2 regions of the Maridesulfovibrio bastinii DSM 16055 genome follow, and region 2 is predicted to be linked to the other one. Evidence: riboswitches for the same ligand, from Rfam matches in the RefSeq annotation. Region 2 holds a riboswitch; the other holds the start of a gene.

Region 1 (7,995 bases), on a different contig from region 2:
TTTCAAAGCTGACCAATGCTTTGCAGATAAAAAGTTAACCTGCTTTAAGAATGTTATGAATTTAAGATGCCGGAGCAGAGTTTATCTGTTCCGGCATTTTTTTAAGAGACTGGCAAAGCTCAATAAAACAAAAGCCCTGACCGGATTGAATTCGGTCAGGGCTTTTGTTTTTTATTCGAATTATATTTAGAATTTCTGTAATCCGTCTTCATTGAAGTCAAGGGTGTCGGAACCTGTTCCCTGAGGCAGTCTAGGGGTCTTACGGCGTGACCTTGAAGCTGAACTTCGGCTGTTTTCAATATGGAAAAAGCTTATGGTATCTGAAAGAACCTGTGAATGACTGGCCAATTCCTGAGAGGATGCACTGACTTCTTCTGATGTTGAGGCACTGTGCTGAACCGTCTGATCAAATTGTTGCAGAGCTGAATTCACCTGCTGTGCTCCGGAATTCTGCTCAGCACTGGCGGCTGAAATCTCCTGCACAAGTTCAGATGTCTGCCTGATATCAGGTACGATTCGGTCGAGCATTTCTCCGGCATTTTCAGCAATAGAAACACTGGAGCTTGAAAGTTCGCTTATCTCTGATGCCGCGTTACCGCTTCTTTCCGCCAGCTTACGAACCTCAGCAGCTACAACAGCGAACCCTTTTCCATGTTCTCCTGCTCTTGCTGCTTCAATTGCGGCATTAAGAGCCAGCAGGTTGGTTTGTCTGGCTATTTCTTCAATTATTGAAATTCGGTCGGCGATATCCCGCATTGCAGAAACTGTTTCTTTAACGGCTTTACCACTTTCCAAAGCTTCATTTGCTGTTTTAAGGGCTATTCTTTCGGTAGCACCGGCATTGTCAGTGTTGCGGGAAATACTGGCCACGACCTGCTCCATTGAAGCTGCAATCTCTTCCATTGAAGAAGCCTGTTCAGTCGCTCCCTGAGACATCATCTGAGCAGTGGAACTCAGTTCATCACTACCTGATTTAACTGACTCTGATATCTCCTGTACTGTTGAAACCACAGATTCAACTTTAGCTACCATCTCATTAGTGGACTCTGATAGTTCAGCCAGCTCATCGTTACCGACAACTCTTGCTTTTGCAGTGAGATTGCCTTTGCTGATTTCTTTCATGACCTTAAGAATTCTATTCAGAGGGGCGATGATAACTTTCGTTGTTGTCAGCATTATGGCAATGACAAGCACTGCTATTGCGCCAAGTCCAAGCCATAGGCTTTTCCAGGCCATCGCTGTGCTTGCGGCATAAATATCAGATTGGTTTACTGTGGAAGCTATTGTCCATCCTGTTTTGGGGTTTCTAACCCAGATCATTGTTTTTTTTATGCCATTGTATGCGTAATCCGAGATGCCGGATGAATTCGTCTTTAAGGGTTTTGCGAATTCCAGATCGAACATGTTGAGTTTCAAAAGATCAGCTGTATTCGGATGAGCTATAGTCAGGCCTGATTTATCAAGCATGAACAGATACCCATGCTGGCCTATTTTAATCCCTTTAAGAAATTTTTCGTTGAAATCCATTACCTTGAAAGAAATTCCGAGAATTCCGTAAAGAGTGCCATGTTCTTTGATGGGGAAGGTCAGCAGAGCAATCGGTTCACCTGTTATGGGCGATTTGGCAACATTGGAAAGCACGATCTGACCGTTTCTGCTTTTCCGAATATTTTCTATGTAAGCAGACGATTTAGTGAGATCAAGACCTACTGAATCACCTCCTGAACCGTCAGCTTCAACAATTCCATCCGGAGAGATAATTGTCATTCTATTATAAGAAGGTGATTTCTTCATGTATGTCATGAGAAGGTTGCTGGCTTCTTTGAAAGATTTATTTTTAACAGCTGATATTATGAGTTCATTTTCTGTTAAAATTAATCCTTCCCTGCTGATATTCTCATACCAGAAACTAAGCTCGGAATCTGTTTTATCAAGAGTTGAACGCATCGAGCCTTTAAGAACATTTTCAAGGTTTTCAGCTCCGGTTGAGTAAGAAATCCAGGTTAGAACAGCTATGGCAAGGATCACAAATGGTATTATTATACCTATGAATTTAGTCCTGAGGTTTAGTTTCATGATTTAATACCTGTTAAATTTGATTTGTAGGAGTTAATGTGACGGAATGATTAAATTATCGTTAGGTATTGAGTTAGGAAAGTTGTAAGAAATAATTTGTGGCAATATAGCATTCATAATAATGCAATTCAAGCTCCAAATATTAATGTAATAGTCTCTATGCTGATATACTGCTAGCAGTTCTCTGCTACTTAGCGATATACCATAGTAAAGTTATTTAAATTTTCTTTAGAACGTTTACTTTAATATATGTGTTTTGGAAATGGATTATATGATAAGTGAGTGTTTACAATCGATCGGAGCTTTAAGGATATGCAAGGTCTTGATATGTGTATGACGTGGTTGGTCTATATCAAAAGAAAATTTATAATCTAAGCAGATGATGCCGGTATATGCTTTTGGTCGCCGGTTTGAAGTACAAATTATTATCTTAGGATAAGCTTAAGTAGTGAGCATAAAATAGGTCACAGCTACAAAATAATGATAGTGCCGGAATGTTAATGAAGCAGGCGGTATGAACCACCTATGAGCATTTCGCGTATGCCGTCTAAATTTATATCCAGTTCAGGGGTAAAGCGAAGTCCGAATTTATTGTTGCACTTCCAGACAACAGATGCCTTCTGGCTGCTTAAGAATCCTATATTATCGTTGAAGATGCATCCACGGATAAATAAATTATCACCAAGGTCAATCCGATTAATGCTCGTTTCTTCGGAGACTTCTATGCCCATTCCAGTCGTGGAAATATCCCTGATGGTTACATCTACATCTTCTTTGCCGGTCATGACAGCGATATCGCACATTCTCAGAACTTCAACGACTGTCTTCAGCTCAATTCTTTCTTTTTTTCTTCTTTCAATATTATTTTTCATGATCCCTTCCCTCCAAGAGGAAGCCATTACACTTTCATAATAAAAAGGTGAATTGTTTTCTTTAGAAAGGTGATAATTAATAAGGTTACTTATGTAGATATGTTTAAATGACTCGTTTTATATGCTATAAAATTTAAAAAAATAAGTAAGATAAGAGGATTATCACATTTATTTGCTGTATCGTGTTAAAAAATACAGTGTAAGATTGTATGCTTTTTTAATAAGTTAAAAATAAATTTATTTAGAAAACAAATAACAAAATTTATGTTTAGTAAATTTGCAAGAGCTGATTCAATTATTAATTAAGTCGCTGAAAAGCTGATTTGAGCATCATCAAAGTCCATTATTGTGTTTTTATTAAATAAAAACGGCTGCCTACAGTTTCAAATTTTGAAAACCGCAGACAGCCGTTTCTGGCTATCTAAATTAATATTTTAATTTAGCAGGAGAAGTTTAATCGTGGCGATATCAGTTGAAGTTTTTTTAGTCAGGTAGGCTGGAAAAATCATTACAGGTAAACTTTTGTCTGTGGTGGTGCCATCTCCCAGTTCTCCGTGACTGTTTGTTCCCTACGCCCATAGAGTTCCGTCTGCTTTTAAAGCCAGAACGTGCATAGCCCCGGCGGAAGTGCAGGCATAGACACCTGTTCCGACTCTTTCCAAAACATTTTTGTCCTGCTTATCTCTTTCTTAAGGTGATAAGGGGGATTCAGGTCATTTATTTCTTTATTGACTTAGATAAAACGGGTAGTAACAAGTAAATTAATTAGTTAATATCAGGCGAAGCACTGTTCTTAAGGAGTTTGTGGTGAGAAAATTTTTATTATTGGTTGTTATGGCCGGGCTTGTCCTGTCGGGATGTGTATATGTGGATATGGAAGTCCGTAACCAGCCAGTTTCAACTCAGGGCATCCAGACAATGAAACGCTTTAATATGGCAGACTCCGGTCAGGATAGTGGAGAGCTTGGTAAAAAACTTTATGCGCAGGCTAAGAGTGAACTGGAACAGAAAGGCTACATTTACGATGAAAAGTCCCCGGAATTTTCTGTGATGGTCAGATATGGTTCAAAATCTTTCACAGCCCGCGGGGTCAGCTATGATCGTGTCGGCTGGGGCTACAATTATATTGATAAAGAATATGTAGATGACAGTCTTAAGCGCGAAGGTAACTCAGAAACCAATATTAATCAGGTTAAAATATATATGATCAGCCCGGGCTCTGAGAACAATCCTGTTTTTCTATGGCGCAGTTCAGCATCCAGTTCCGACAGGGAAGGGGTGGCTGTTGTCGGTCCATGCCTGTTGAAAGGAGCTCTTTCACATTTTCCGGGCCAACCGGGAAAATTTTCTGAAAAGGTCAATTTAAGAAGCTGCAATAAATAATTTGAAAAAGTCCCCTTGGAAGAATCCAAGGGGACTTTTATATTCTGGTGAGTGAGCCGTCCTGAAATATGTTTACACCCAAAGGACCAATTTTAGGGCTGGACAGTTTTCAGTGTTAAAGCTGAAGTTGAAAAGGCTGCCTTTTATAATCCATGCGTAAGTATGGACTTGGGGTTAACTCACTCATAGAATTTTGGTTCTGAATAAGCTTTAGTTTTGCTTGACTATATAACAATATCTTTATATATCTACTTAGACATTGAAGGCGAAGTTCAGGAAACGGAAGACGGTGAGAGTCCGTCGCAGGCGCGCTGCCGTAATCGGACATTATTAATACATTCCATTTAATATGAGTGTATTGTGCAGAAGACACTGGGTATACTGGGAAGTTTTCTGCAAGGTGCGTCAACCGCAGTCCGTAAGCCGGAAGACGTCCCGAGCTTATTGTTTATGATCCCCGCGTCCGGGAAAAGTAAATCTGTCTTCAAACCAGCTTTGGAATAGCTGAAATCTTAAACATGGAGATAAGTATGCTGACGCACACTCTTGGTTTTCCACGGATGGGGGGTAACCGTGAGCTTAAAAAAGCTCTTGAAAGTTACTGGAAAGAACAGACAAGCAAAGAATCACTTTTGAAAACTGCCGCAGATCTTAGAAAACAGAATTGGACTGTTCAGCATGAAGCAGGGATAGATCTGCTGCCTGTAGGCGACTTTTCATTATATGATCATATCCTTGATAATTCTTTCAGGTTCGGGGTTGTTCCTGAAAGATATGTTGAAGCAGGATATTCAAGCGGACTGTCACTCTACTTTGCCATGGCCCGCGGCGAGGCCGGTGAAGGTGGAGTGCAGGCTATGGAGATGACAAAGTGGTTTGACACCAACTACCACTATATAGTGCCGGAATTTACCAGAGGGCAGAAATTTTATGTGGCTGATAATTCCATAGTGGATCAGGTACGGGAAGCAAAAGCAGCAGGATTTACTCCCAAAGCAGTTCTGCCCGGACCGTTGACATTTTTGAGCCTCGGTAAGTCCGTAAAGGTTGAATTTAATAAGTTTGATCTGCTTCCGGGTCTGGTTGAAGCCTATATTGAACTATTAAAGGATTTGTCCAAAGAATGCTCTTGGATTCAGCTGGATGAACCTGTTCTGGCTACTGATCTGGACGAAGAACTTAAAGACGGTTTCAAGAATGCCTATGCTGCATTTCGTGCGGCCGTTCCAGATGTTAAGTTGATGATAGCCAATTATTTTGGAACCTACGGAGAGAATCTTGAACTGGCCACCTCATTGCCGGTGGATGCTCTTCATGCCGATCTTGTTCGTGGTTGTGATGAGTTTGAGCGGCTTCTGGAACTGGTTTCCCCTGATATGGCTGTTTCACTTGGTGTTGTTGATGGTCGCAATGTCTGGAAAACAAATCTTGATAATGCTGTGAATAATGTGCGCAGAGCTGTTGACACCCTTGGAAGTGAGCGTGTGCTGGCCGGTTCCTCGTGCTCATTGCTTCATTCTCCTGTTGACCTCGATTATGAAAATAAAATTGATCCGGAAATAAAATCATGGCTTGCCTTTGCCAGACAGAAATGTGTGGAGATAGGCCTGATTGCAAAAGCTGTAAATGGTGAAGATATTTCTTCAGAACTCCTTGCAAGCCGCAAGGCTCAGGAGTCCCGCCGCAAAAGCCCGCGGGTTCATAACCCGGCAGTTACCGAACGTATTCAGTCTTTGAACTCTGATGATTATAAACGACAAGCACCTTATAGTCAGAGGGCCAAATCCCAGAGAAACAACCTTGGGCTTCCTCTGCTACCAACGACCACCATCGGGTCATTCCCCCAGACTCATGAACTGCGGGCTTTGCGGCGAAAATATAAAGACGGACAGATTGATGTTGATGTCTACGAAGGCAAACTTAAGGAAATAATCAAGGACTGCATTAACCGTCAGGAAAAAATAGGTCTTGATCTGCTGGTTCACGGTGAACCTGAACGCAATGATATGGTTGAGTACTTCGGGGAGCAGCTTGACGGGTACTGCTTTACCGAGAACGGCTGGGTTCAGAGTTACGGGTCTCGCTGTGTAAAACCTCCGGTAATTTTTGGCGACATTTCACGCCCTGAACCCATGACGGTTAAATGGATTCAATATGCCAGATCCGTAAGCAGCCGGGAGGTCAAGGGAATGCTGACCGGACCGGTAACCATGCTCTGCTGGAGTTTTGTGCGTGACGATCAGCCGCGCAGTGAAACATGCCGGCAGCTTGCTCTGGCGATACGGGATGAAGTTGCTGATCTGGAAGCCGCTGGAGTGAAAGCTATTCAGATAGATGAACCAGCCCTTGGCGAGGGGCTGCCCTTGAGAATTTCGGAGCAGGACAATTATCTTAAATGGGCTGTAGCCTGTTTCAGACTCGCCTCAACCGTTGTCCGCAATGAAACTCAGATTCACACCCACATGTGCTATTGCGATTTTGGTAAAATAATCAGTTCCATTGCCGACCTTGATGCGGATGTTATCAGCATGGAGGCAAGCCGAAGTGATATGGAGCTGCTGCACACTTTCAGCATATATAATTATCCCAACGAAGTAGGTCCGGGAATTTACGACATCCACAGTCCCAGAATTCCCTCTGCCGATGAAATGGCAGAACTCCTTTCCCGGGCAATGATGGTTATCCCGCGCGAACGGTTGTGGGTTAATCCGGATTGCGGTTTAAAAACCCGCGAATGGCCTGAAGCAGAAGCCTCGCTGGAAAATATGGTTAAAGCCGCTGAGATTACCAGAAAAAAGATAAATTAACTTATAATATAAAATCCGGCAGGGAGAAAATTTCCCTGCCGGAAGCTTAAATCGGAGAACTGAGACAATGAAAGTTGCGAATAAGGTGGCAGAGGGGAAACAGTTTTTTTCATTTGAATTTTTTCCTCCAAAGGATAAATCCACATGGCCGGGTTTTATGGATACAGCAGGCAAGCTTGCAGACCTTGGTCCTCTTTTTGCCTCAGTAACTTATGGAGCAGGTGGAACCAGCCATGAAAATTCCCTTGAAATCTGTTCACGTATAAATTCGTTTGGAATTGGAGTTGTTGCCCATCTGACCTGTGCAGGAGCTCAGGAAGATTCAATTGATCATTTTGTAGGTTCGCTTCTTGATAAGGGTGTTGAAGATTTTCTGGCTCTTGGCGGTGACGGCAGAAAAGATGATCCAACAGCTTCAAGCAGGTTTTCCCATGCCTCAGATCTTGTTGATTATATAAGTGGTAAATTTCCGGAGGCAGGAATTGCTGTGGCCGGGTATCCCGGAGCACATCCTGATTCTCCGAGTATTGAGGAAGACCTTATTCAACATAGCCGTAAAGTTGCCTGCGGGGCAGACTTTACCATTACCCAGCTGTTTTTTGATTATAGATGTTACTTTGATTATGTTGAGCGTTTGAATGATCTTGGCATGAATGCGCCGGTACTACCCGGAATTCTTCCTATTCAGAGCCTTGGATCACTAAAGCATATTATGTCGTTATGCGGAGCGGCGATTCCCGGTGACATATATTGCGGTGCTGAAAAAGCTTTCGAGAATGGCGGTGACGCTGCTGTTAAAGAGTTCGGACTGGATTTTGCGCGTAAACAGATTAAAAATCTTCTTGATGGCGGAGCTC
Region 2 (7,995 bases):
AGCAAGCACCTCTCCGGATCTGCTGACAAGGTCGTTGGCATTGTTAACAGCTTCTGTGGATTCTTCTGTGCTCGAAATATTTTTACGAGCACTTTCCTGAATACTTTTAATATAACCACCAACTTCATTGGTGGCGGTCATGGTTTTTTCAGCAAGTTTCCTGACTTCATCGGCAACAACAGCAAAGCCTCTGCCGGCTTCTCCGGCTCTTGCTGCTTCAATAGCCGCGTTAAGAGCAAGCAGGTTGGTCTGATCCGCAATATCGCTGATAACCCCCATGATAGTACCAATTCCTTCGGCCTGTTGACCAAGATCGGCCATGCTGGACTGTAACTCCTCAGACATGTTGCGAACCCGGTGAATAGTTTCAACAACCTGATGTACTATCTGTTCACCCTGATGGGCTTTATCTTTTGATTCTTCTGCTGTTCCGGCGGCATTAGCGGCATTTCTGGCAACTTCAAGTACGGTTGAGTTCATCTGCTCCATGGCTGTGGCTGTTTCTTCAGCCATATTTCTCTGCTGCTCGGCACCACGGCTGGTTTGCAGAATCTGGGAGGCAAGGCTTGATGAATATTCCGAGACCTGTCTGGAAATGGATGTAGCTTTTGCGGCTGCTTCTGATATCTGCTTATTTTTGCTTTCAATGAGTAACTGCTGCTGCTTTATTTCAGTCATATCGGTTATCATTAAAAAAGCACCTATCAGTTCATTATCAAGATCAAACAGAGGGGAAACATTGATCAAGGTTTCTTTTATGGCGCCGTTTGAATTTTTTATCTCAACTTCAACATTATGCTGTGCTTTATTTTCTGAAATAGCTTTACCGGCAATTGTTTTACGGCCCGGATCACCATAAACCAGCTCACCAATGGTCATCCCCAGATAATTTTCCGGAACTCCTTCATGATCACAGAGATTAAGCATTTCTTTATTTACAAAAAGTATTTTCTCTTCAGAATCAGCCACAACGGAAGGAATGGAAAGACCATTCAGAACGCCTTCTGAAAAACCAAGCTTATTCTTTAATTCAGAGACCATAGAAACTATATCGGCAGACAGGTCGGCAAATTCGCAGGAATATTTACCTTTCAGTGAAGCCTGAAAATCTCCTTTAGCGATCCTTCCTGTAAATTCCATAATTCTGCTTATAGGCTTGATAACTGTGCTTTTGAGGAAAAGAACAAGAATGAGCACAAGGAGAACGACAACAACAACGCCTATAACAATTAAAATATTTCTCTGACTTGTAGCTGCACTGGTCAGATCGTGCTCGTATGCAGTCATACACATGATCCAGCCTGTGGAAGGAACCTTCATAAAGGTAACTTTTTTAAGCTCCCCTTCCCATTCATACTGCATAGTTCCTGAGCCAATGCTCAAAATATCCCGGATGAACTTATATTTGGTGAGATCTTGCAACAAAAGACTTTTATTCGTCTTATGCCCGATCATCGTACCGTCTTTGTCGAGGATAAAGCCATAGCCGTCATTACCTATGGTTACCTTGCCAAGCAGTTCCTGTTCATATTTTTCCCAGTCAAGCCCCACAACAAGACCGCCAAGAACTTTTCCAGTAGGATCTTTAACAGGAACAGCAATCATGAACAGCTTACCTTCTCCGTCAGAGGCTTTTACAACTTTTGATAATGTATAATTATCACCTGCCATAATTGCCTTATAATAATCTCTGGAACTAATGTTTATCCCTTGAAGATCTTTACCCCCACTATCTTCTCCAAATGAATAAACTCCATCAGCATTAAAGCCTCCTATAAATTCAATCTTATCGAAGTGCTTTAAAAGTGACCGAACCTGTTTGTTGGTGTAAGCTGAAAAATTTGTATCTCTTATTGATTTTCTAAATGTGGTATTAACTGAAAGACTTTTTAAAAGGACTAGATTTAAACGTACCACCTGCTCCAATTCATCTACCAGTACAGAATTCATTTCCTGCATATTCTTCTCCTGAATGGAGAAGACAGCTCTGTTAGTCATTGTGCTGACTACAAAAATTAAAATAGCAACGGAAATGACCACACCCAAAGTGATAATCCCGCCAACCCTACTGTTGAGACTATTGAACTTCATTTACCTCTCCTTAGCCATAGAATAAAACACCGTTAATTAAAATTTAAATACCATTGCCCGTGCATGGAATAAAATCAAGAATTTTCAACGGCCGACTAAGAATAGTAACATTAAGCTATGCGGCAATTATTTTTTACATCGAATAAAAAACGTAAGATCAATCATTTTTGACCCTGTTTGCATTATATTTATCTATTGTCTCGGAAATTCTCCCAAGCATCTCTCCACGCTCCTGTGCAACTTTCTTCCACTTCTTTTTCTCACTTTTAATGGCTTCAATTGTATGCAGCAGATCCTGTATCGTATCGGCGGGATACCCGAGTTTTACATAGTCTCCTCTGCGTAATTCCTCATCATTGCGCTGGCGCAGGGCTTTAAGCTGTGTTGCTGTCAGTATCATAAAATTTTCCTTGAATTCTTCATGTTAAACATGGTTGGAGGCATCGCCACTATACCCATTAGGCGATCATAAAAAAAGGGGCGGATTCACGTCCGCCCCTTTAATAGAGATACTGTATGGAATAAACTGATTACGAGCAGGCGCAGGAAGTACGGCTGTACTCGGTACGTTCTTTGTACTCTTCCTGTTTTCCCTTGTTCCAGCGGCTGACAGGACGATAGTAACCGACAATTCTGGTATAAACTTCAGCTTCTTTACCGCATTCCGGGCATTCAAAATGCTCACCGTAAATGTAACCATGATCTTCGCAGACTGAGAAAGTAGGCGTAACCGAGATATAAGGAATCTTGGTATTGGTCATAGCTTTGATAATGAAGTTTTTAAGCGCGGTGGTATCAGCAACAGCCTCGCCAAGGAAAGTATGGAATACTGTTCCACCGTTATACAGAGTCTGCAACTGGTCCTGATGCTTGAGAGCATAGACAACATCCTCAGTGATACCTACAGGCAGCAGAGTGGAGTTTGTGTAATAAGGATCTGTTGTTCCGGAAGTCTGAATGTCCGCATAAAGGGATTTATCAATCTTTGCCAGACGATAGCAGGTTCCTTCACCGGGAGTTGCTTCAAGGTTGAAAAGGTTGCCGGTTTCTTCCTGAAATTTAACGCTGAGTGAACGCAGGTGATTGAGAACACGGGTCATCAGCCTGAGTCCGGCATCGGTTTCAATACCCTTTCCAAGCAGGTTCAGGCATGCTTCGTTACCACCGATCAGGCCGATGGTGCTGAAATGACCTTTAAATCCGTTCTTGAGATAACGTTTTGTGAACGGGAACATTCCACTTTCAAGATTTGCTGTAACGAGTTTACGTTTATATTCAAGCGAATCTTTAGCCAGAGTTGCGTATTCTGCAATCAGATCCAGAAAATCTTCTTCACCCTGAGCAAGATAAGCCAGCTTGGGCAGATTCAGGGTAACAACACCGATAGAACCGGTAAGATCTCCGGAACCGAACAGTCCGCCTGTTTTTTTGCGAATCTCACGCAGATCCATCTGTAGACGGCAGCACATGGAGCGGACATCCTCAGGGTTAAGATCTGAATTAATGAAGTTCTGGAAATATGGAGCACCATATTTGGCAGTCATTTTAAGAAGCAGTTCGCCTACTTCCGACTCCCACGGAAAGTCCGGGGTAACGTTATATGTAGGAATCGGGAAAGAGAAAATACGGCCGTCGCTGTCACCTTCAAGCATGACTTCGACAAAAGCCTTGTTGAACATTTCCATTTCCTCGGCGTATTCACCGTAAGTAGTATCCTGCAGCTCACCGCCGATAATTACAGGTTCTTTGGCAATATGCTTGGGAGGAACCATATCCAGAGTGAAGTTGGTGAAAGGACTCTGACCGCCCCAGCGTGAAGTGGTGTTCAGGTTGAAGATAAGCTTCTGAACCATCTGTTTGACCTGATCGTAATCAAGACCGTCATGACGGATGAAAGGAGCAAGATAGGTATCAATATTATTGAAAGCCTGTGCGCCGGCCCATTCATTCTGGAGGGTTCCAAGAAAGTTCACAATCTGTCCGCAGGCGGAATCAAAGTGCCTTGCAGGACCGGAAGAACAACGGCCGCGAAGTCCGAATCCTTCTAGCAGGAGGTCACGCAGAGACCAGCCGGCACAATAACCGGCAAGGCCGAAGGAGAGATCATGAATATGAAAATAGCCGTGCTCGTGGGCCATTCTGATTTCTTCAGGATATTTTTCAAGGCAGTAGCGGGCCTGAACAGCTCCGGACATGTGCAGCATCAATCCCTGAAAGGAATGGCCCATGTTGGAGTTTTCATTTACACGCCAGTCGGAACGATCAAGATAACTTTCTATTGTTCCTGCTATATCAAGATATGTTTCGTCCTGCTTACGCAGTTCACGACGTTTCTCACGGTAGATGATGTACCGTTCAGCAACGGAAAAAAGCCTTCCTTCCATAAGTACCAGCTGAACCATGTCCTGAACATGTTCCTGTTCCGGGACATCGACTCCTTCGAGTTTCTTTTCAACATTTCTGCCAAGTCTTTTGGCAAGGAGCGGATCTTTGATTCCGCTGGCTTTAAGAGCTTTGAAGATCGCATCTGAAATTCTTTCAGTGGACCATGTTTCTAATCTTCCGTCACGTTTGAGAATCTGTTTAGGCATTTTAATTTCCGTTTAAATGTTGTCCGCACAAAGGGGCCTACGGTATGCAATTAGGCGCATGAAACCACGGGTGCATATAAGGCACCCTGACAAGGTCAACCGAATGGACCGCTTTATGTGTGAATCGCGGCTGGCCCGGAAGGCTCATACCGCAGGACTGATTGCAGCCTCACCCCGAATCGCGGGGTTGTTGGCGTTTGTTGATTGACCCTCAGCCGGAAAAGGCTGAAGGATACTTCAGGCAGGAGTGCTGACTTTTCAGACATGCTGAAACACAGCGGCGGAACCGTACCGGATTTTAACCGGATTTCCTGTGGCGTCCTCATAAAGGTCTCCTGAAGGACAAATCGACTTCGCTCAATCTAGCAGAGGAAAAAACTTGTATCAATAGTCTCTAGAAATTTTCTTGAAACTTCCTTTTCAGCCCTTGCGGGAGTAAGGATGAAAAGGATTGAACAGACCTTTTCCACAGTTGTTCAAAAAGATGTTTATAAGTATATAGTCTCTTGATATTTAATAGATAAAAACCGACAAAATTATTTTTATACACAAAATCAATCTATTTTTTAGAACCACAATTATTATCATTTTATCTGCTTTGACCTAATTGTCCGGTCAGGATATTTATCGATAAGATAAAACATTCAACAATTAACAACCATCGACTTCGGAGATAACTTGATGCCAAGGTTGAACATCCGCCAGAAAATCATCTTCGCCATTATAACATTCACAGTTTGTTTCGGTTGTGTTGCTCTGCTTTCATTCTCCAACATGGGTCAACTCAAGACAAGCATAGCTCTGGTTGAAAAAACTGACGACATCGCGAATCTTGTTCTTGAACTCCGCCGGGTTGAAAAAAACTTTTTCCTTTATCAGGACAAACGCTTTTTCGCTCAGGCCGGTGGCTACATAAAACAGATTTCCGCTCTGCTGGACACAATCAGAGCTAAAAAAGAAATGAAATATGCCGCAATTCTTACAGCGAGAATGAAGGATGAGCTGCAAAATTACGATACCATAATTTCTAATATGGAATATTCGGCAAAAAACTTCAAAATTTTCCCTGCCAACAGTCAGGAAAATCTCCGTGAATGCGGAAAAACACTTGTTGAAACCGCTAAATCAATCTCAGCCAGTGAAAGACTGAAAATTTTCACTATTAATGAAAAACTCCGCACCAACCTCATGGTTTCCATGACCGGTGTTGCACTGATTATGGTTCTGCTCGTATTTTTCTTTTTCAAAAACATACTCAGACCGCTTAAACAGGTGCAAAACGCAACACGCAGAATAGCCTCAGGAACATTCAAGCCCCTTGAAATACATAATGACCATGATGAAATTCAGCAGGTATTCGCAGCACTCAACAGCATGGTTGAACAATTGAATAAAAGGCAGGAGCAACTGATACAGGCCCGCAAACTGTCTTCCATAGGAACACTGGCTTCGGGAATGGCACATCAGCTTAATAATCCACTTAACAATATTTCAACTTCCTGCCAGATTCTTATGGAAAACAAATCAGGAGAAGACCCGTTCGCCGATAAAATGATGAAGAATATCAGTCAGGAAACCTTAAGGGCCAGGGATATCGTTCAGGGACTGCTCGATTTTTCAAGGCAGAAAGATTATGCTCCTTCGAATTCAAGTCTTAGATTTGTGACTGAAAGAGTCGAAGGGCTTGTTTCAAGCCGGCTGCCTGCCAATATTAAACTGAACATAGACCTTCCGCAGGATATTACCATCCCGGTTGACGCCCAGCACATGCAGGAAGTTTTCATAAACCTTATTTTGAATTCAATTCAGGCCATTGAACCGGATCAAGGTGAAATAAGTGTCTCCGGATCAATCAAAGAAAGCGGCATTCAGATTCTGGTTAAAGATTCCGGTCAGGGCATGACCCCTGACGTTATGAGCCGCATCTTCGATCCGTTCTATACAACAAAAGAAGTCGGTCAGGGTACTGGACTGGGACTTTCCATCGCTTATGGAATTATTGAAAAAGCCGGCGGAAAAATACTTGTTTCAAGCATTGAGAATCAGGGTACAACTTTCACTATAAACCTACCCCTGAACAGGGACAGCTAATGACAGCGGAAAAAATTTTAATTGTAGATGATGAAGTTATAGCTAGAGAAAATATATCCTGGATTCTTCAGCAGGAAGGCTATCTTCCGACCATAGTAGAAACCGCTGAAGCGGCTCTCGATGCCCTCTCCCAGCAGGAATATGCCCTGATCATCACAGACCTCATGCTGCCGGGTATGAGCGGAATAGAGCTTCTGGAAAAAGTTAGAACAATGCTCCCTTCGGCCGAAGTGATCGTTATCACCGGCCACGCCACTGTCGAAACTGCTGTAAAGGCCATGCAGAAAGGAGCCCATTCATATATTGCCAAACCTCTCAACATTGAAGAGCTGAAAACTCAGGTTATAAAAGCTCTGGAGCAGCGCGCCCTTTCCGTTGAAGTACTGCGCCTGCGTAAAATGATAGCTCAGGGCAGACCGGACCTGCCGCTTGTCGGTCAAAGTACTCCCCTTAGAAACCTGAAGAGGAAAATAGCTCAGGTTGCCCAGATGAACTGCAACGTTCTGATTCAGGGAGAAACAGGAACAGGAAAGGAGCTTGTTGCTAAAAGTATTCACATGCTCAGCCCCAGATCATCGGAACGCTTTATGGCCATCAACTGTGGAACCTTTACCACGGAACTTATGGATAAGGAGCTTTTCGGACACGAAAGGGAGGCTTTTACCGGGGCAAGCAGAGGGCAGAAAGGTATTCTGGAAGTCGCTGACGGTGGAACTGTTTTCTTTGATGAAATAGGAGAACTCCCGCTGAACATGCAGGTCAAACTGCTTAGAGTTCTACAGGAAAGAAATTTTTTAAGAGTCGGCGGAACCAAAGAAATTCCGGTAGATATCAAAGTTGTTGCGGCAACCAACTGCGATCTGGCGGAAGAGGTCAACGCGGGAAGATTCCGGCAGGACCTTTTTTACAGACTGAACGTTGTCACCCTTAATGTTCCACCGCTCAGAACACTTAAAGATGATATCCCTGTTCTTGTCGGACATTTTCTGGAGCAATACAGAACTAAAGAATTTTCCATAAACTCGATTTCGCAGGAAACTCTGGATATTTTGATGCAGTATTCATTTCCCGGAAACGTCCGCGAACTTGAAAACATCGTTCAACGGGCTCTGGCTTTAGCCGGTGGAACGGAATTCATCCCGGACCTGCTGCCTTCGGAAGTATATCGCTCTGTCAGCCAGAAACCCCTTGAAACTTTAGAGGATGTTGAAAAACAGCATAT

Evidence for each region. A riboswitch is a leader RNA that binds a small molecule or an ion and turns the genes downstream of it on or off. The one in region 2 is predicted to bind cobalamin.
Region 1: linked by a shared signal. The riboswitch ahead of metE (5-methyltetrahydropteroyltriglutamate--homocysteine S-methyltransferase) and the one ahead of G496_RS0101835 (ribonucleoside triphosphate reductase) in region 2 are both predicted to bind cobalamin.

The regions. Positions count from the first base shown of each region.
Region 1 covers NZ_KE387015.1:66,258-74,252, reverse strand. Annotated here, with positions in the region: gene G496_RS0116495 (phosphoenolpyruvate carboxykinase (ATP)) at 1-38, shown strand, start outside; gene G496_RS20160 (methyl-accepting chemotaxis protein) at 187-2,076, opposite strand; gene G496_RS20155 (PilZ domain-containing protein) at 2,574-2,948, opposite strand; gene G496_RS0116470 (DUF4136 domain-containing protein) at 3,756-4,331, shown strand; cobalamin riboswitch at 4,568-4,785, shown strand; gene metE (5-methyltetrahydropteroyltriglutamate--homocysteine S-methyltransferase) at 4,862-7,138, shown strand; gene G496_RS0116460 (methylenetetrahydrofolate reductase) at 7,206-7,995, shown strand, end outside.
Region 2 covers NZ_AUCX01000006.1:162,529-170,523, forward strand. Annotated here, with positions in the region: gene G496_RS0101825 (methyl-accepting chemotaxis protein) at 1-2,091, opposite strand, end outside; gene G496_RS0101830 (hypothetical protein) at 2,249-2,491, opposite strand; gene G496_RS0101835 (ribonucleoside triphosphate reductase) at 2,622-4,682, opposite strand; cobalamin riboswitch at 4,906-5,036, opposite strand; gene G496_RS0101840 (sensor histidine kinase) at 5,364-6,773, shown strand; gene G496_RS0101845 (sigma-54-dependent transcriptional regulator) at 6,773-7,995, shown strand, end outside.